DNA from 4 places in the Streptomyces sp. NPDC014870 genome. Region 3 is predicted to be linked to each of the others. Evidence: riboswitches for the same ligand, from Rfam matches in the RefSeq annotation. Region 3 holds a riboswitch; each other region holds the start of a gene.
What was found. A riboswitch is a leader RNA that binds a small molecule or an ion and turns the genes downstream of it on or off. The one in region 3 is predicted to bind cobalamin.

Region 1 (4,989 bases), on a different contig from region 3:
GCGCCAGCCGACCAGTCCGGGTCTATCCGCGCATGACCTTCGGCAAGCTGGTCTTCCTTCAGGCCCTCGGCGCTGCGGCCAGCTACCAGAACCACGGCCTCAAATACCGGGCCAGCCAGGGCATCGAAACGTCCCGCCTCTACGAGGAGAACCCGGGAGGCCCCGCGTGAACCCCACCGTCGTCACGGCCCTCGACCTGCCGTTCCCGAGCCCCGGCGGAAGCGTCGAACTCTTCCTCGACCTGTACACCGGCCGAAGTCCCCTCCTGCCCGCCCGCGCCTTCATGCTCGCGCCCGAGCACATTGGGCTGCGGCCGTCCATACCGGCGGGTCTTGAGCTGGTGCAGGCACCAAGGAAGTGCCTGAGCGGGTACCCGTTCCGCCGCTACGTGGCCACCCTCCAGCGAGCCCTCTCGCACGCAGTCGGTCCCCGCGACGGAGGAGTCCTGCATCTGCAGCACCTCGCCTTCGGGGCCACGCCGGCGCTGCTTCGTGCCTTCCCCCGTCACGCGCGGATCGCGCTCGTCCACGGCACCGACCTTCTCTTCGCCGAAACGCACCCCGACCAGCTCGCCACGCTGCGGGAAGCCGCGTGGGCCGCGGACGTCATCGTGGTGCCGACCGGGGCGATGGCGGACCGACTGCTGCTCCTCGCCCCCAACACCCATCGGAGCAAGATCGAGAAGATCCCCTGGGGCATCCCGAACCATCTCATCACCAGCCCGCCCCCACGGCGCCGGAACCAGCCCTCCAGCCACCTGCGGATCCTGTACGCCGGCCGCCTCACCCCCGAGAAGGGCTTCGACACCCTGCTCTCAGCCGTCCCGCTCACTCAGTCCGCCGAGCTGTCCATCGCCGCACCCCGAGCCGAGTTCCACGCCCTCCGCCCCCGCCTCCACCAGCACGGAGTACACGTCCACTACCTCGGCTGGCTACGCCGCCCACAGCTCTGGAAGACCTTCGCCGACCACGACGTCCTGGTCATGCCCTCCACGACACTGGAGGCCATGGGCCTCGTGGCCCTCGAAGCCCAGGCATGCGGCCTCCCCGTCCTCTACCAGCCGGTTCCCGGACTCACCGAGGCACTGGGCGGCACCGCCCTCGCGACCGACTTCGCCGACCCGCACGCCGTCGCCCGCGAACTCGACCGCCTCCGCACCACCCCTGGCCTCCTGCCGGCGCTCCGTGCGGCCGGCGTCACCAACGCGGCCCGCTTCCCCCTGAGTGCCACCGCCGAAGCCCTCGCCGAGCTCGGCAGGCGCCTCGCCTGATCACCCGTGGCGCATCCCCACCAGACCCGGCCGTCTCACTACGATCGGAACACCATGACGCTCGACACCGCACGCATTGAGCAGCTCCTCCAGGCCGGCGTCCGCGACCGGGTCTACCCGGGAGCCGTCTGGGCCGTCGGCGACGCCGGGGGCACGACGGCGAGCGGCGCGGTCGGTCTCCTCGACCCGACCCGTCCCGACGAGCCGATGCGGCTCGACACCGTCTTCGACATCGCCAGCCTCACCAAGATCGTCGCCGTGTGGGCCGTCATCGGCACCCTCGTCGAAGAAGGCAAGCTCCAGCTCCACACCCCACTCGGCGCCTTCTGGCCCGAGGTCGCTGGCCACCCGCTCGCCCAGGTCACCACCCACGAGCTCCTGACCCACACCGCCGGTCTCCCCCTGCGCGCCAACCTCAGAAACCTCTACGGCACCGACCCCCAGGACATCCGCGACGGCGTCCTCCACGAGGCTCTCCACCGTGCGCCCAGCCAGGCCGTCGAGTACACCGACCGGGCCGCCCTCATCCTCGGCTACCTCGCCGAGTACCTCGCCGGTCAGCCCCTCGACCTCCTGGCGGCCAGCCGCGTCTGGGAGCCGCTCGGCATGACCGAGACCCGCTTCGGCCCCCTCCCCGCGGCCGTAGTCCCCCGCTGCGCCCCCACCGAACGGGACGAGGAAACCGGCACCCACCTCCAGGGCACCGCCCACGACTTCTCCGCCCGCCTCCTCGGCGGCACCTGCGGCATCGCCGGCACTTTCTCCACCCTCGACGACCTCACCCGCTTCCTCCAGCACATGCTGGCCCCGACGCAGGCCGCCTTCGGCCGGACCTGGATCTGCGACTCCCTGCGCATCCACACCGGAGAACTCACCCCGGCACGCGGCCTCTTCTGGCACCCAGCCCCCGGCACCGGGCTGCGCGACGACGTCTGGGTCCACTACGGCTTCACCGGCACCGGCATGTGGATCAGCCCGAGGCAGCAGCGATGGGCAATCCTCCTCACCAACAAGCTCTACTTCACCCGCGACCGCGAACCGCTCACCGCCGTACGCGACTCCTACCGCGAGTCGGTCTTTACGGACGGCACCCTGCCGGGACGCGCACGGGCCGATCGGTGATCCAGTCCCCAGACGCGACGAGGCCGCGGGTCCCGCAGAGCGGCACGAGCCCTGCGGGGTTCCCACGGCCCGTTGGCCGGTCACTTCGATCAACACCCGTGACATGTACAAGGCGGACAGGGCATGGGTATGGACCTCGGTGACGCCGAGCGCGTCGGTCACCACCTGTGCGGCCTCGGGGCGTCGCGGGTCAGCAGACGCAGGCGGGAGACGCCGAGTTCGCGCAGTTGGCTCACGCCGGCGCCGGCGCGCACGGCGTCGGAGACGCCTGCGAGCACGAGCCAGCGGCGTGAAAGCCCCCGGCCGGACGGTGGTCGCAGCCACGGCACCGTCCGGCCCGGCCTGCCTGTCGCGCGCAGGTCAACAGCCATGCGCACGCCCCAGTACCGGGTGATTCCCAAGCTTGTAGCGCGGGTTCAATTCCCGTCATCCGCTCGTGAACGAAACCCAGGTCACGGTCTCGGGACTTCTTCGTTGTCCAGGTCGCGTGGGGCTGCCGTGCCGCGCACGCGTCCATCAAGGCCATTCGGTGGCCGCTTGCTGTGGCTCGTCGCACAGATGTGGGTCTGGCGGGGCTGTGGCCGGTTCTGCGATGCTTCCGTCCGTCAAGCGACGGCGGAACGAGGAAGCCGGTGAGATTCCGGCACGGTACCGCCACTGTGTAGGGGGAGCGACTCCGCCCATGGCCACCGCCCCATCCGGGGGTGGGAAGGCCGGAGAAGCTGTGATCCCGAGTCAGGAGACTCACGCCGTCGCACCTCGATGTACGGGGCGGATTTCCCCAGGAGAGGCGGTGGCACTCGTGTGCCTGTGTACGTGTGGGGTCGGCTTCACGCTGCCCTTGGCCCGTCGGAGCCGACCTGTCCGGCTTGACGTAGGGGTCCGTTCCCCCAGGTTCTGACGACCTCCTCCTTCAGCGAGTTCCTTTTCGTACGCCTCATCCGCGCACCGGTATGCCGGTACGCGCTGCCCACGCACGCCACCAGGAGTCACCTTGTCCGTACGATCCGTCATGCCCGACCGGCGTCGGGCCGCCGCGGCGGCCTTCCTCGCCGTCGCCCTCACGCTCACCGCGTGCGGCGGCGACGTCGGCACCACAGCCGACCCCAAGACCCGGGCCGAGGGTGAAGGGTGCATCAAGGACTTCGACCCGGCCAAGGACTACTTCCCGGTCAAGTCGACGATGAAGCACGCCGAGAACTTCACGCTCCGGTACGAGAAGAGCTATCAGGTCCTCACCGTCAAGGAGCCCTTCCCCAAGGGCAAGCCGGAGTCGTACGTACTGGTCAAGTGCGGTGCCCCCAAGCCGAAGCTGACCGGTGACCTGGCCTCCGCGCAGCAGGTCACCGTCCCCGTCAAGAGCCTGTACTCCGCCTCCACCACCCACTTGCCGCTGCTGACCGAGACCGGCACCCTGGACGTCCTGACCGGTGTCGCGAGCGCCACCGCCATCTCCTCCGCCGAGGTGCTCGAGCGGGTGAAGGCGGGCAAGGTCACCGAGTACGCCAAGGACCGCACCCTCAACGCCGAGACGGTCATCGGCGCCAAGCCCGATGTGCTGATGACCCAGGGCACCGACGACCCGCAGTACCCGAAGCTGCGTCAGGCGGGCATCGCCGTGGTCGCCAACGCCGAGTGGCTGGAGGCCAGTCCGCTCGGCCGCGCCGAGTGGGTCAAGGCGATGGCCGCACTCACGGGGGCGGAGAAGCGCGCCGGCGAGGTGTTCGACACCATCGAGGGCGACTACCGGAAGGTCGCCGCGAAGGGCGCGCAGGCAGTCAAGGCGGGCAAGCCCGTCGAGGTGCTGCCCGGCACGATGTATCAGGGCACATGGTCCATGCCTGCGGGCGGCAGCTACGCCGCCCGGCTGATCAAGGACGCGGGCGGTACCTACCCGTGGGCCGGCGAGGCGGGCACCGGCGGCCTCCAGCTGAACTTCGAAGCCGTGTACGCCAAGGGCGGCCAGGCCCCGGTCTGGATCGCCGACCAGCAGTGGAAGTCCACCGCCGACGCGGTGAAGGCCGACAGCCGGTACGGGCAGCTGAAGGCCGTGTCCGGCGGCGCCGTGTGGACGAACCAGAAGGCGCTCGGTCCCGGCGGCGGCAACGACTACTTCGAGCGCGGTGTGCTGCGCCCGGACCTGGTCCTCGCCGACCTGTTCGCGCTGATGCACCCGGACCAGGCGAAGGGGCACACCTTCACCTTCTACCGGCCGGTGCCCAAGGCGTGACGATGCATCAGACAGCCGTGTCGGCACCGGCCGCGGGCACCCCGCGGCCGGTGCGGCGGCGCCTCGTCGTCGTCCTCGCCCTCGCGGCCGGGACCGCCGTGCTGTTCGTCCTCACCATCGCCACCGGCTCCCATCCGGTGCCGGTTGCCGAGGTGGTACGGGTCCTGTTCGGTGGCACTGCCGAGGACCCGCGGTGGAACGTGATCGTCGAACAGGTCCGGCTGCCGCGCGCGCTGACCGCCACTGCCGTCGGCGCCGCTCTCGCGGTGGCCGGCGTACAGATGCAGACCCTGTTCCGCAACGCGCTGGCCGACCCGTTCTCCCTCGGGGTGAGCTCGGGGGCCAGCATGGGTGTCGCCGCCGTGGT
Region 2 (4,989 bases), on a different contig from region 3:
ACGGTCCGGGCGGCGAGGTCCGCGAGGATCAGGGCGAGCGCGCCGCCGAGCGCGGCGACCGGAAGCAGGCGGCGGTGCGGTGCGCCGACGGCCATCCGGGCGGCGTGCGGGGCCATCAGGCCGACGAAGCCGACGGCGCCGCTGACGGAGACCATGACGGCGGTGACGAGCGAGGCGAGGACGAAGACGGCGGCCCGGAAGCGGGCGGTGTCCAGGCCGAGGACGGTGGCGCCCTCCTCGCCGACGAGGAGCAGGTCGAGCGGGCGGGCGAGGGCGACCAGGACCGCGGTGCCGAGGGCGACGACGACCGAGGGAAGCGCGAGGGTGTCCCAGCGGGCGCTGCCGAGGCCGCCGAGGGACCAGAACATGGCTTCCTGGAAGTGCTCGGGCCGCCGGGACAGGACGAGGAACAGGGTGCTCAGCGCCGACAGGATGTAGGAGACGGCGACGCCCGCGAGGACGAGCCGGGCGCCGGTCATCGTGGAGCCGCGCCGGGCCAGGGCGTAGACGAGGACCAGGGCGAGCAGGGCGCCCGCGAAGGCCCCTGCGGGCATGGCGACGGTGGTGGTGACCCCGCCGCCGATGCCGAGGACCAGGACGAGGACGGCCCCGCTGGACGCCCCGGAGGAGATCCCGAGCAGGAAGGGGTCGGCGAGCCGGTTGCGGACCAGGGCCTGCAGGACGGCGCCGACGACGGCGAGTCCGGCGCCGACGACCGCGCCGAGCAGCACGCGCGGGAGCCGGACGTCGAGCACGATCGTGCGGTACGGGGAGGGGGCGGCGCGGCCGGTGAGGATCTCGACGACCTGGCCCACGGGTATCCGTACGGAGCCGAGGGCGACCCCGGCGACGACGGCGGCCGCGAGGGCCGCGAGGAGGCCTGCGACGACGAGCCCGTACGGCAGGCGGCCCCGGCGCCGGCGCCGGGCGGCGGCGGCCTCGGTGGCCGCCGCCGGTCCCGTCACCGCCGTCACCGGTTCGGGTGCAGCTGGGCGGAGAGCTTGTCGACGGCGGCCGGGACGCGGACGCCCAGGACCGCGTCCGAGAGGGGCATGACGGCGAAGCGCTTGTTCTTGATCGCCGGGACGTCCTTGAGGGCCGGGTCGTCCAGGAGGCGCTTCTTCTTCTGCTCGACGGTCGTGGAGCCGTAGTCGTAGATGACGATCACGTCGGGCTTGCGGGCGACGACCTGCTCCCAGGTCGCGTCGCCGAAGGTCTTGTCCAGGTCGGCGAAGACGTTGCGGCCGCCGGCCCGGGTGATCAGCTCGTTGCCGATGCCCTTGCCGCCGGCGGTGAACGCGGTCTTGTCGCCGCTGTCGTAGACGAAGACGGAGACCGGGGCGACGCCCTTGAGCCGCTTCTCGGTCGCCGCGACGGTCTTCTTCGCCTCGGCGGTCCAGTCCGTGCCGCGCTCGGGGACGCCGAAGGTGCGGGCGACCTCGTCGACCTCCCGGTAGAGGTCGGCGAGGGAGGAGGCGCCGGAGGGGCAGTACTCCATGTTGAGGCGGCTCTCGATGCCCGACTTCTTCAGGTCGTCCCGGCCGCGGCCGGCCTTGGCGTCGAAGGCGCTGGCGTAACCCCCGTACACGAAGTCGGGGTTGGCGGCGAGCAGGGCCTCCTTGGAGGGGTACTCCTTGGCGAGCACCGGCACCGCGTCGTAGGCCTTCTTGTACGCGGGCAGGATCCGGTCGTCGAGGTAGGCGGTGCCGACCAGGGACTTCTCCAGACCGAGCGCGAGCATGACCTCGGTGACGTGCTGGTTCATGGTCACGGCCCGCTTCGGCGGCGCCTGGAACGTCGTCTTCACACCGCAGTTGGTGACGGTGTACGGGAATCCCGCGGCGGACTTCCCCGAGGGGGCGGCCTGTTCGGCGGGGGCCGCGCAGGCGGCGAGCAGCGGGACGAGGGCTGCGGCGGGCAGCAGGGTACGGCGGTGCCTGGTCAGCACGGAACGAGCCTCCTCCGGGGATTTCCACGTCCCCAGTCGGTGGTGAGAGGCGGCAGGTCAGTTCCTGGCTCCCAGCGTCCGAAGTCGCTGGTCACAGTGGCGGGACCGTGCCGGATTCGCACCGGCTTCCTGGGTCCTGCCGCCCTGGTGTCGGGTCAGTCTCTCAGGCGTCGTACGCCTCGACGACCTTGACCTCCTCCTCGGTCACCACGCCCTCGACGATCGTGTAGGAGCGGAACTGGAAGGGGCCGGCGCCGTCGACGTCGGCGGTGGAGACCAGGACGTAGTGGGCGCCCGGCTCGTTCGCGTAGGTGATGTCGGTGCGCGAGGGGTACGCCTCGGTGGCGGTGTGCGAGTGGTAGACGATCACGGGCTCCTCGTCCCGGTCGTCCATCTCGCGGTAGAGCTTCAGCAGATCGGCCGAGTCGAACTCGTAGAACGTGGGTGAGCGCGCCGCGTTCAGCATCGGGATGAACCGCTCGGGGCGGCCGCTGCCGGCGGGACCCGCGACCACGCCGCAGGCCTCGTCGGGGTGGTCCGCGCGGGAGTGTTCCACGATCTGGTCGTACAGGGCCCGGGTGATGGTCAGCATGGCGACAGGATAAGCATCGGATCAAGAGGGGCCGCGCGGAGCGCGTCAGGCAGGGTGGTGGTGGGCGACGGGTGGGCCGCCCCGTACCGAGGAGTGGTACGGAGCGGCCCGGATGCTGGACAGGCAGGCGTTACGAGCGCTTCACGAAGGCCGCGCCCTGCGGGTTGCGCGCCTTGAGGACCAGGTACGCGACACCCAGGATCAGGCCCCACAGCGGGGCGCAGTACAGCGAGATCCGCGCGTCCTTGTCGATGCCCATCATCACGATGACCATGCCGATGAAGGCGAGCGAGAAGAGGCTGAGCCAGATGCCGCCCGGGGCCTTGAAGGAGGACTGGGGCAGCTCGCCCCGGTCGGCCTTGAGGCGGAAGCGGACCTGGCAGACCAGGATCATGATCCAGGCCCACATGCCGGAGATGGTGGCGAAGGAGACGACGTAGTTGAAGGCGTCGCCGGGCCACTGGTAGTTGATCCAGACGCCGACCATCATCAGCCCGGCCGAGAAGGACGTGCCGACCAGCGGCAGGCCGTTCTTGGTGAGCTTGGTGAAGAACTTCGGGCCCTGGCCGTTGAGCGCGAGGTCGCGCAGCATGCGGCCGGTGGAGTACATGCCCGAGTTGCAGGAGGAGAGCGCGGCGGTCAGCACGACGAAGTTGACGATCGCGGCGCCGATGCCGAGGCCCATCTTCTCGAAGGCCGCGACGAACGGGGAGACGCCCGGCTGGAAGTGGGTCCACGGGACGACCGACAGGATCATGATCAGCGCGCCGACGTAGAAGACGGCGATGCGCCACGGCACGGTGTTGATCGCCTTGGGCAGGACGGTCTTCGGGTCCTTGGACTCGCCGGCCGTCACGCCGACCAGCTCGACCGCGAGGAAGGCGAACATGACCATCTGCAGGGTCATCAGGGTGGAGCCGATGCCCTTGGGGAAGAAGCCGCCCTCGGACCAGAGCAGGGTGATCGAGGCGGTGTCACCGGCGTCGGAGAAGCCGACGGTGAGGACACCGGCGCAGATCAGGATCATGCCGACGATCGCGGTGACCTTGACCATCGAGAACCAGAACTCGAGCTCGCCGAAGAGCTTGACCGAGATCAGGTTCGCGAGGAACAGGACGACCGTGAAGATCAGGGCGAAGACCCACTGCGGCTGATTGAGCCAGCCGTCCGCGTTCTTGGTCCAGTACTGCATGTACGCGGAGGCCGCGGTGACTTCGGTGATGCCGGTCACGACCCAGAAGAGCCAGTACGTCCAGCCGGTGACGAAGCCCCAGAACGGGCCGATGAACTCGCGTGCGTACTCCGAGAAGGAGCCGGACACGGGCCGGTACATGAGGAGCTCGCCGAGCGCCCGCATGATGAAGAAGATGACGAGGCCCGCGATGGCGTACGCCAGGATCAGACTGGGTCCCGCCTTGGAGATGCCCTTGCCCGCTCCGAGGAAGAGGCCCGTGCCGATGGCGCCGCCGATCGCGATCATCTGGATCTGGCGGGCGCCGAGTGCCCGGTGGTAACCCTCGCCGTCGGCGGAGTCCGCGGCCTCATTGCCGTCGTGCTGCTTGTCGACCTGCACTGAGGTCATGTTGATGCGCCTTTCTCCACGCTGATCCCCCCGGATATGGCTGGAGTGCTACCGGCGGTCAGCCGGCCAAGCGCCCTCGGGAACATGGGTGGCGTCCCCGAGTGGTCGTGAAGATTTATCACGGGGGAAACAGTGATCGAGGAGGGGCGTTGTGGCGCAGGCCACAGGAAAAAGGGGTCAAAAGCCACTCAACAGGACCAGTAAGAACACTTTGGTGACGTATTCGTTATCCGGATTTGAGTGTCCGCTGAGCGAACGGCGCCCTACCGATCGGTATCGGGCGCCGCGATCTCACGCGCCGGACATCAGGGTCTCGACGAGTGACTCCTGGAGCGCGCCCAGCCAGAGATACGCCATCACCATCGGCTTGCGCGGATCGGAGTCGGGCAGGCGGTACAGCTCCCCGCTCTCGTCCTCGTCGGTGACCTCCAGGCGCGTCCCGATCGTCAGCCGCAGATCGTTGAGGGCGCCGAGCCAGGCCCGGGACTCGTCGGGGGTGAGCTTGAGGACCGCCTCGCCCTCGCCGGCGGCGGAGCTGAGCGCGTCGAGGCTGCGGATCACCGCGAGCGCGTCCTGCCGCTTGCGGGCGCGCAGGTCGTTCTCGGTGTAGCGGCGGAACTCGGACGACGCCGAGCGCAGCTCCTCGCTCTCGTCCGCGTACGCGTCGGGGAAGAGCCGCTTGAGCGCGGGGTCGCTCGGGGCCTCGCTCGGCCCCTCGGTGAAGAGCGCGGCCAGCGGGTCCTCGCCCTCGACGGGCTCGTCGCCCGGGCCGATCAGCTCCATGAGCTGGACGGCGAGGGAGCGCAGGATGGAGACCTCGACCTCGTCGAGCGCGACGGCGGCGCCGCCGCCCGGCAGGACCTCGAA
Region 3 (4,989 bases):
GAGCAAGACGTACGCGGGGGCACGGCTGCGGCGACTTCGCGAGGATCGCGGAATGAGCCAGGCCGAGCTGGCGCGCACCCTCGCCATCTCTCCCAGCTACCTCAACCAGATGGAGCACGACGCCCGACCGCTCACCGTGCCCGTGCTGCTGCGCCTCACCGAGGCCTTCGGCGTCGATCCCGGCTTCTTCTCCGAGCGGGACACCAGTCGCCTCGTCGCGGACCTCCGTGAAGCACTGTCCGGAGAGCTCGCCGCGGCCCGGGTCTCCCCGTCCGACCTCACCGACCTGGCCGCACGGATTCCGGCGGTCGCCCACGTCCTGGTCGACCTGGGGCGGCGCAACCAGCGTCTCTCCGAACGCATCGCCGACGCGGCGGACCCGCGTGGATCGGACCCGGAGCTGCCGCGCTCCCCGCACGAGGAGATCCGAGACTTCTTCTACCGTCGGCAGAACTACCTCCACGAGACCGATCTCGCTGCGGAGGCACTCGCGGCGGAGATCGGCATCAGGCCCGGCGACATCATCAGTGCCCTGAGCGGGCGGCTCTCCGACCGGCACGGCGTCCGTTTCTCCACCGAGACGGGAGACAGGCTGCACTCCTACGACGAGAAGACCCGCACCCTGCGGCTGTCCACCCGTCTCCGCCCCGGTCAGCGCGCTTTCCGCATGGCCACGCAGCTCGCGCTGCTGGAGTACGGGGACGGCCTGGACCGACAGGCGGCCGAGGACTTCCCGCCGGGCGGCCCGGCCCACCAGCTGGCGCGCATCGGCATCGCCAACTACTTCGCCGCCGCGCTGATCCTCCCCTACGGGGCGTTCCACGCGGCGGCGGAGGAGTTCCGGTACGACATCGAACGGCTCACCGACCGCTTCGGGCTCGGCTACGAGACGGTCTGCCACCGCCTCAGCACCCTTCAGCGCCCCAGGCTGCGCGGTGTCCCCTTCTCGTTCGTCCGCGTCGACCGGGCGGGCAACATGTCCAAACGGCAGTCCGCCACCGGGTTCCACTTCTCCCGGGCCGGCGGCACCTGCCCGCTGTGGAACGTGTACGAGGCGTTCGCCGCACCGGGCCGTATCCACGTCCAGATCGCCGCCATGCCCGACGGGCAGCGCCACCTGTGGACGGCCCGCGCCGTCACCCGGCACCGGGGCGGCTGGGGCGAGCCCGGAAAGACCTTCGCGATCGGCCTCGGTTGCGAGATCCGCCACGCCCACCGGCTCGTGTACTCGGACGGACTCGACCTCGACAACGTGGCCGCCGCCACCCCCATCGGCATGGGCTGCCGCGTCTGCGAGCGCCTCGACTGCCCCCAGCGCGCGGCCCCGCCCCTCGGGCGCCCGCTCAGGATCGACCAGAACGCCAGCACCTTCGTCCCGTACCCCGTCGCCGATCCTCCGGCCTGAGCCGTGGATCAGGGCAGGAGGAACGCCTCGGCCGTCGACACGGGGTCTCCCGCCCCGACCCCGTGGAGGACGTGCGCCAGAACCGCCGCGCCAGGGGTGGGGCTGGACTTACTAGGACGTCCAACTATATGTTCGTGGCGAGCCCGCGGTGCAGGGAAGCCGGTGTGATTCCGGCGCGGTCCCGCCACTGTGACCGGGGAGTGTGCTCTTCCAGCAGGTCAGGCCACTGACGGAAACCATCCGTCGGGAAGGCCGGAGAGCATGCGCTGATCCGGGAGTCAGGATACCGGCCGTGGGGTGTTCCGTGTTGTCCACGAGGATGGAGCAGACACGCATGGCACCGGTACGTGACCACGACCCTGGTGATCCGGCGGAGTACCCGAACCCCGAGGCCCTGTCCCCGCGTTCGTGACTCGACGAGGGCGTCCTCGCCCTCCCCTGTCTCGCGGAAGGACCCGCGTGCGCGCGCCCCGATCGGTGCGTCCTCGCGGCCCTCGCCGCGCCTTCCTCGGATCCGTACCTGACGAGAGCAGGCTTCGATGGTCCGCGAACTCACCCATTTCATCGGCGGAAAGCACACCGCCGGCACGTCCGGTCTCTTCGCCGACGTGTACGACCCCAACACCGGCGCCGTCCAGGCCAGGGTGCCCCTGGCCGGGCGCGCCGACACCGAGGCGGCGATCGCCGACGCGGAGGAGGCCCAGCGCGAGTGGGGCCAGTGGAACCCGCAGCGACGCGCCCGCGTCCTGCTGCGGTTCCTCCAACTCGTCGAGGGCGAAAGGGAATCCCTCGCCCGACTGCTCTCCGCCGAGCACGGAAAGACCGTCGCCGACGCCCACGGCGACCTGCAACGCGGCCTGGAGGTCGTGGAGTTCGCCGCCGGGATCCCGCACCTTCTCAAGGGCGAGTTCACCGACAACGCCGGTACCGGCATCGACGTGCACTCGCTCCGCGGCCCGCTGGGCGTCGTCGCCGGGATCACCCCCTTCAACTTCCCGGCGATGATCCCGCTGTGGAAGGCGGCACCGGCCCTGGCCTGCGGAAACGCGTTCATCCTCAAGCCCTCCGAGCGTGACCCCTCCGTACCGCTGCGGCTCGCCGAGCTGTTCCTGGAGGCCGGACTGCCGCCCGGTGTGCTGAACGTGGTCAACGGCGGCAAGGAGGCCGTCGACACCCTCCTCGACGACCCCCGCGTCCAGGCCCTCGGCTTCGTCGGCTCCACCCCGATCGCGGCGCACATCTACGCCACCGCGGCCGCGAACGGCAAGCGCGCCCAGTGCTTCGGCGGGGCCAAGAACCACATGATCGTGATGCCGGACGCCGACCTCGACCAGGCCGCCGACGCGCTGATCGGCGCCGGCTACGGCTCCGCGGGCGAGCGCTGCATGGCGATCTCCGTCGCCGTCCCCGTCGGCGAGGAGACCGCCGACGCGCTGGTGGCGAAATTGAGGGAGCGCATCGCCTCCCTGCGTATCGGCACCTCCGACGACCCGGACGCCGACTTCGGTCCCCTCGTCAGCCGGGACGCCCTGGACCGGGTCGACCACTACGTCGGCATCGGCGTCGACGAGGGAGCGGAACTCGTCGTCGACGGACGGGGGTTCACCCTTCCCGGACACGAGAACGGCTTCTTCGCCGGAGCTTCGCTCTTCGACCGCGTCACCCCGGACATGCGGATCTACCAGGAAGAGATCTTCGGCCCGGTCCTCTGCGTCGCACGGGCCGCCGACTACGAGAGCGCGCTCCGGCTGCCGAGCGAGCACCCGTACGGCAACGGCGTGGCCATCTTCACCCGCGACGGCGACACCGCCCGCGACTTCACCCGCCGCGTCAACACCGGCATGGTCGGCGTCAACGTCCCCATTCCGGTGCCCGTGGCTTACCACACGTTCGGCGGCTGGAAGCGATCCGGATTCGGCGACCTGAACCAGCACGGGCCGGACGCCGTCCGCTTCTACACCCGCACCAAGACCGTCACCTCGCGCTGGCCCTCCGGGGTCAAGGAAGGCGCGAGCTTCACCATCCCGACGATGGGATGACCGCCATGACCACTTTCACCGAGGACCAGCTCGCCCTCGCCGAAGTCACCCTCGACTTCGCCCAGGAACAGCTCGCCCCGCACGCCGTGGCCTGGGACCAGGACAAGCACTTCCCCGTCGACGTCATCCGCAGGGCCGCCGCGCTCGGCCTCGGCGGTGTCTACGTACGCGAGGAGCACGGCGGCTCCGGACTCACCCGCGCCGACGGCGTCCTCGTCTTCGAGACCCTGGCGACCGGCTGCCCCTCGATCGCCGGATACCTCTCCATCCACAACATGGTCGCCTGGATGATCGACCGGTACGGAGACCCCGCCCAGCGGGCCCGATGGCTCCCCGGCCTCTGCTCCGCCGAGACCCTGGGCAGCTACTGCCTCACCGAACCCGGGGCGGGCTCGGACGCCGCCGCACTGCGCACCCGCGCCGAACGGGACGGCGACCACTACGTCCTGACCGGAGTGAAGCAGTTCATCTCCGGCGCAGGAGCCTCCGACCTGTACATCGTCCTGGCCCGCACCGGAGGGGGTGGCCCCGGTGGGATCTCCGCCTTCGTAGTCGAACGTGCGGACCCGGGTGTCTCCTTCGGCGCGAACGAACGCAAGATGGGCTGGAACGCCCAGCCCACCCGCCAGGTCGTTCTCGACGGCGTGCGGATCCCCGCCGACCGGCGCCTCGGCGCCGAGGGCGACGGTTTCCGCATCGCCATGCACGGCCTCAACGGCGGCCGCCTCGGCATCGCCGCCTGCTCCCTCGGTGGCGCGCAGAGCGCCCTCGACAGAAGCCTCACCCACCTCGCCGACCGTGAGGCCTTCGGCGCACGACTGCTCGACGCCCAGGCCCTGCAGTTCCGGCTGGCCGACATGGCCACCGAACTCACCGCCGCCCGCGCACTGGTACGGCAGGCCGCCGAGGCCCTCGACCGCGGTGACCCGGGAGCGGTGCAGCTCTGCGCCATGGCCAAGCGGTTCGCGACCGACACCGGGTTCTCCGTCGCCGACCGCGCCCTCCAACTGCACGGCGGCTACGGCTACCTGAGCGAGTACGGCATCGAGAAGATCGTCCGCGACCTGCGGGTCCACCGGATCCTGGAAGGGACCAACGAGATCATGAACGTCATCGTCGCGCGCGGCCTGACGGAGAGTCTCCGATGACCGAGGACGTGCTCGTCAGGACCGAGGGCCGGACGGGCCGTCTGATCCTCGACCGCCCCCGGGCGCTGAACGCGCTCACCCATCCCATGGTGCTGCGCATCGAGGAGGCGCTCACCGCCTGGAGGGACGATCCCGCCGTCGAAGTGGTGGTGATCTCCGGCGCGGGGGAGCGGGGACTGTGCGCGGGCGGCGACATCCGGGCCATCCACGAGGACGCGCGGGCGGGAGGCACAGCCTCGGCGGACTTCTGGCGGGACGAGTACCGGCTCAACGCGCTCATCGCCCGCTACCCGAAGCCGTACGTCGCCCTCATGGACGGCATCGTGATGGGCGGCGGCGTCGGCGTCTCGGCCCACGGCACCGTGCGGATCGTCACCGAGCGTTCCCGCGTCGCCAT
Region 4 (4,989 bases), on a different contig from region 3:
CCGGCCCGCCCGCTCCAGGGCGCGCCGCACGGTCGGGAACGTCCGGCCGAGCTTCATCACGACCGCCGAGTCGGTGCCCGCGAGCCGGGCCGTCAGCTCGTCCTCGGGAAGCGTGCCGGGGATGATCGTCAGGACCTCCTCGGCCTCGCACAGCGGCTCCCCGAGCCGGGCGGCGGCGGCGCTGACCGAGGTCACCCCGGGGATGACCGTGGTGTCGTAGCGGTCCGCGAGCCGCTTGTGCATGTGCTGGTACGAGCCGTAGAAGAGCGGGTCGCCCTCGGCGAGCACGGCGACCGTGCGACCGGCGTCCAGGTGCGCGGCGAGCCGGGCGGCGGCCTCCGCGTAGAAGTCGTCGAGCGCGCCCCGGTAGCCGCCGGGGTGGTCCGTGGTCTCGACCGTGAGCGGGTACATCAGCCGCTCCTCGATCTGGTCGGCCCGGATGTGCTCGGCCGCTATCGAGCGGGCGATGGACCGGCCGTGCCGGGCCGAGTGGTACGCGATCACGTCGGCGGAGGCGATGGCCCTGACCGCCGCGAGGGTGAGCAGCTCCGGGTCGCCGGGCCCGAGGCCGACCCCGTACAGCTTGCCTGTGGTGGGCGTGGGGGGCGTGCTCATGCCTGGATCTCCGCTTCGTGGGCGAGGGCGTTGATCGCCGCGGCGGTCATGGCGCTGCCGCCGCGCCGGCCGCGGACGACGAGGTAGTCGAGTCCGAGGGTCCGGGCCCGGTCGGCGAGGGCGTCCTTGGACTCGGCGGCGCCGATGAAGCCGACGGGTATGCCGAGGACGGCGGCGGGCTTCCCGGCGCCCTTGGCGACCATCTCCAGGAGGTGGAAGAGCGCGGTGGGCGCGTTGCCGATGGCGACGACGGAGCCTTCGAGGCGGTCGCGCCAGAGTTCGAGGGCGGCGGCGCTGCGGGTGGTGCCGAGTTCGGCGGCGAGCGCGGGCACGGACGGGTCGGAGAGCGTGCAGACGACCTCGTTGTCGGCGGGCAGCCGCCTGCGGGTGACGCCGCTGGCGACCATCTGCGCGTCGCAGAGGATCGGCGCGCCCGCGCGCAGGGCGGCGCGGGCCCGGGAGACGACCTGCGGGGAGTACGCGAGGTCGGCGACCAGGTCGGTCATCCCGCAGGCGTGGATCATGCGGACGGCGACCTGGGCGACGTCGGCGGGCAGACCCGCGAGGTCCGCCTCGGCGCGGATCGTGGCAAAGGACTGGCGGTAGATCTCCGTGCCGTCCTTCTCGTAGTCGAACATCCTGCTGCTCTCGCTCATCTCGTGTTTGCTGTGGGGACGCGGGCCGCCGCGACGGCGTCGGGCAGGGCGGTACGGGGGGTGGGGACGCCGTTCACCAGGTACGTGCCGTCGCCGGTGGCGAGGACGTCGACCCAGGCGCCGTGCGGGTGGCCGCAGCGCCGCTCGCACCCGGAGAAGTACACGGGCAGCCCGCCGGAACGGTGGCCGCTGCCCGGGGTGGCGTCGGCGCGCACGTCCGCGAGGGACTTCGCGCAGCCGGGGCGCCCGGTGCAGGCGCCGACCCCGGCCCAGGGGGAGCGCGGGTCGGTGACGAGACCGTGGGCGTCGAGCTCGCGCAGCCGGGTCGCGACGGCGCCGGGGCCCGCGAGGCCGGTGACGACGGCCCCGCGCCAGGGTGTGAGCCGCACCTCGCCGCCGCTCGCGGCGAGCGCCCGCAGCTGGCCTGCGGTCAGCCGCCCGAGGGGCGCGAGCACGTGCAGGGCGGTCGCGCCGAGGGGCCCGGGGGCGGGCGGCCCGGCGTGCGGCTCCGCGTGCGGCGGTTCCGCCGCGGTTACGGGCTCCGACACGATCCCGGCGCCCGCGAGCGCGCCGGCCACGTCCGGCTTGTGGCCCTCCGGAAGCTCCCGTACGCGCCAGGCGCCGTTCCCGGCGGCGCGGGCGGCGTCCAGGAAGGCCCCTGCGGCGGCGAGCGCGGCACGGGGCGCGTCGGCGGCGCCGACCCGGACGTCCCGGCCGCCCACCCGCATCCGTACCGACGGGCCTTCTGCGATCAACGTCACATCTCCGCCGAGCCCCGCCACATCGCCCCGCCCGTCGTCCAGGGCGAAGAGGAACCGGCCGGACAGGGCCGCCGTCCACGGCCGCGCGCACAGCAGCGCGTCCAGCTCGCGGGCCCACAACTGCACGTCTCCGTGGCCGAGTCCGTCGAGTCCGGCCGCCGGGGAGGCCACGATGTTCCGGACCCGCTCATGGGTCTCGGAGGGCAGCAGCCCGGCGCCCGAGAGCCGCCCCGCCAGCTCCGCCCCGCAGCCCTCGCCGAGCCCGCGCAGCTCCAGGTTCCCCCGGGACGTGACACTGACCCGCCCGTCCCCGAGCTCCTCGGCCACCGAGGCCAGGGTAAGTACCTGACGTGCCGTCAACAACCCTGCGGGCAGTCGCAGTCGGGCCAGCCGCCCGTCGTCGGCGGCGTGCAGTCGAAGCGCCCCGGGGCAGGCGTCACCACGGTCCCGTACGGGCGGTTCGCCCGGGTTGGGTGGAGTGGGTGGGGTGGGCGGCATGGCGGCGAGCATACCCACGACGCCGACGGGCCAGACCGGCCCGGCGGACGCACGATCTACTATGCAGATCGGCATGGGGTCCCAGGACCCCGGGGAGGAAGCCCGGTGAGAATCCGGCGCGGTCCCGCCACTGTGAGCCGGGCCCCGGAAGGGTCCCGGTGAGTCAGGAACTCCCTTCCCCAAGCTCTCGGCTTCGCTCGAGCAGGGGAGGCCCCAACCCACACGACCACCCGGGGCGCGGACAACCCCGAGGAAGGCCTGCGCACGCATGCGAATTCTGTTGCTGTCGCACTCCGACACCGACCTGCTCAGCGCCCGCGCGGCCGGCGGTCCGGTCGCCTACCGGTTCGCCAATCCCTCCCGGCTCGCCCCGGACGACCTGCCCGGACTCCTCGACGAGGCCGACCTCGTCGTCGTCCGCCTGCTCGGCGGCCTGCGGGCCTGGGAGGACGGCCTGACGGCCGTGCGCGCGGCGGGGAAGCCGGTCGTCGTGCTCTCCGGCGAACAGGCCCCCGACGCCCAGCTCATGGAGGCTTCCACCGTCCCCGTCGGCGTCGCCACCGAGGCCCACGCCTACCTCGCGCACGGCGGCCCGGCCAACCTGGAGCAGCTGGCCCGGTTCCTCGCCGACACCGTGCTGCTGACCGGCCACGGCTTCGAGGCCCCGGCCGCCGCGCCCACCTGGGGCCCGCTGGAGCGCACGGCCCGGACGACCGAGGGCCCGACCGTCGCGGTGCTCTACTACCGCGCCCACCACATGAGCGGGAACACCGCCTTCGTCGACGCCCTCTGCTCGGCGATCGAGGACGCGGGCGCCCGCGCCCTGCCGCTCTACGTCGCCTCGCTGCGCGCCCCCGAGCCCGAGCTGATCGAGACGCTGCAGCGCGCGGACGCGATCGTCACGACCGTCCTCGCCGCCGGTGGCACGAAGCCCGCCGAGGCGCAGGCCGGCGGCGACGAGGACGCCTGGGACGCGGGCGCGCTCGCCGCCCTCGACGTACCGATCCTGCAGGCGCTCTGCCTCACCGGCTCCCGGGCCGCCTGGGAGGAGAACGACGAGGGGCTCTCCCCGCTGGACGCGGCCAGCCAGGTCGCCGTGCCCGAGTTCGACGGCCGCCTGATCACCGTGCCGTTCTCCTTCAAGGAGATCGACGAGGACGGGCTCCCCGCCTACGTCGCCGACGCCGAGCGGGCCTCCCGCGTCGCCGGGATCGCGGTCCGCCACGCCCGCCTGCGGCACATCCCGAACGCGGAGAAGAAGCTCGCGCTCGTCCTCTCCGCGTACCCGACGAAGCACTCCCGGATCGGCAACGCGGTCGGCCTGGACACCCCCGCCTCCGCCGTCGCGCTGCTGCGGCGGCTGATCGCCGAGGGGTACGACTTCGGGGCCGAGGCCGACATCCCGGGGCTCGTCTCCGGCGACGGCGACGAGCTGATCTACGCCCTGATCGAGGCCGGCGGCCACGACCAGGACTGGCTGACCGAGGAGCAGCTGGCCAAGAACCCGGTCCGCATCCCGGCCGCCGACTACAAGCGCTGGTACGCGCAGCTCCCCGCCGAGCTGCGGGAGGCCGTGGAGGAGCACTGGGGCCCCGCGCCCGGCGAGATGTTCCTCGACCGCTCCCGCAACCCGGAGGGCGACATCGTCCTCGCCGCGCTGCGCCGCGGGAACCTGCTGATCCTCATCCAGCCGCCGCGCGGCTTCGGCGAGAACCCGATCGCGATCTACCACGACCCCGATCTCCCGCCGTCCCACCACTACCTGGCCGCCTACCGCTGGATCGCGGCGCGCGCCGAGGACGGCGGCTTCGGGGCGGACGCGATGGTCCACCTCGGCAAGCACGGCAACCTGGAGTGGCTGCCCGGCAAGAACGCGGGCCTGTCGGCCGCGTGCGGCCCGGACGCGGCGCTCGGTGACATCCCGCTGGTCTACCCGTTCCTCGTCAACGACCCGGGTGAGGGCACGCAGGCCAAGCGGCGCGTGCACGCCACGCTCGTCGACCACCTGGTGCCGCCGATGGCCCGCGCCGACTCGTACGGCGACATCGCGCGCCTGGAGCAGCTGCTCGACGAGTACGCGCAGATCTCCTCCATGGACCCGTCGAAGCTGCCCGCGATCCGGGCGCAGATCTGGACGCTGATCCAGGCGGCCAAGCTCGACCACGACCTGGGGATGGAGGACCGCCCCGAGGACGACGGCTTCGACGACTTCCTGCTGCACGTCGACGGCTGGCTCTGCGAGGTCAAGGACGCCCAGATCCGCGACGGTCTGCACGTCCTTGGCGGGGCACCGACCGGGCCCGAGCGGGTCAACCTGGTCCTGTCGATCCTGCGCGCCCGGCAGATCTGGGGTGGTACGCAGGCCCTGCCGGGTCTGCGCGAGGCGCTCGGCCTGGACGAGTCGGCCGCGACCCGGACCACCGCCGACGAGGCGGAGGCGACGGCCCGCGCGCTGGTCG

Region 1: another riboswitch for cobalamin. It lies ahead of ACF09C_RS11435 (ABC transporter substrate-binding protein); the one in region 3 lies ahead of ACF09C_RS35055 (CoA-acylating methylmalonate-semialdehyde dehydrogenase).
Region 2: another riboswitch for cobalamin. It lies ahead of ACF09C_RS19940 (ABC transporter substrate-binding protein); the one in region 3 lies ahead of ACF09C_RS35055 (CoA-acylating methylmalonate-semialdehyde dehydrogenase).
Region 4: another riboswitch for cobalamin. It lies ahead of cobN (cobaltochelatase subunit CobN); the one in region 3 lies ahead of ACF09C_RS35055 (CoA-acylating methylmalonate-semialdehyde dehydrogenase).

What each region holds. Positions count from the first base shown of each region.
Region 1 is NZ_JBIBWQ010000003.1:595,388-600,376, reverse strand. Features, by position in the region: gene ACF09C_RS11455 (deoxycytidine triphosphate deaminase) at 1-170, shown strand, start outside; gene ACF09C_RS11450 (glycosyltransferase family 4 protein) at 167-1,270, shown strand; gene ACF09C_RS11445 (serine hydrolase domain-containing protein) at 1,325-2,392, shown strand; gene ACF09C_RS11440 (hypothetical protein) at 2,551-2,763, opposite strand; cobalamin riboswitch at 2,974-3,159, shown strand; gene ACF09C_RS11435 (ABC transporter substrate-binding protein) at 3,387-4,622, shown strand; gene ACF09C_RS11430 (FecCD family ABC transporter permease) at 4,625-4,989, shown strand, end outside.
Region 2 is NZ_JBIBWQ010000006.1:412,880-417,868, forward strand. Features, by position in the region: gene ACF09C_RS19935 (FecCD family ABC transporter permease) at 1-974, opposite strand, end outside; gene ACF09C_RS19940 (ABC transporter substrate-binding protein) at 971-1,945, opposite strand; cobalamin riboswitch at 1,982-2,107, opposite strand; gene ACF09C_RS19945 (Mov34/MPN/PAD-1 family protein) at 2,112-2,540, opposite strand; gene ACF09C_RS19950 (amino acid permease) at 2,671-4,122, opposite strand; gene ACF09C_RS19955 (DUF2017 domain-containing protein) at 4,414-4,989, opposite strand, start outside.
Region 3 is NZ_JBIBWQ010000015.1:53,185-58,173, reverse strand. Features, by position in the region: gene ACF09C_RS35060 (short-chain fatty acyl-CoA regulator family protein) at 1-1,405, shown strand, start outside; cobalamin riboswitch at 1,524-1,715, shown strand; gene ACF09C_RS35055 (CoA-acylating methylmalonate-semialdehyde dehydrogenase) at 1,945-3,444, shown strand; gene ACF09C_RS35050 (acyl-CoA dehydrogenase family protein) at 3,441-4,592, shown strand; gene ACF09C_RS35045 (enoyl-CoA hydratase/isomerase family protein) at 4,589-4,989, shown strand, end outside.
Region 4 is NZ_JBIBWQ010000003.1:402,023-407,011, forward strand. Features, by position in the region: gene ACF09C_RS10415 (precorrin-2 C(20)-methyltransferase) at 1-615, opposite strand, end outside; gene ACF09C_RS10420 (precorrin-8X methylmutase) at 612-1,253, opposite strand; gene ACF09C_RS10425 (cobalamin biosynthesis protein CobG) at 1,268-2,542, opposite strand; cobalamin riboswitch at 2,589-2,722, shown strand; gene cobN (cobaltochelatase subunit CobN) at 2,799-4,989, shown strand, end outside.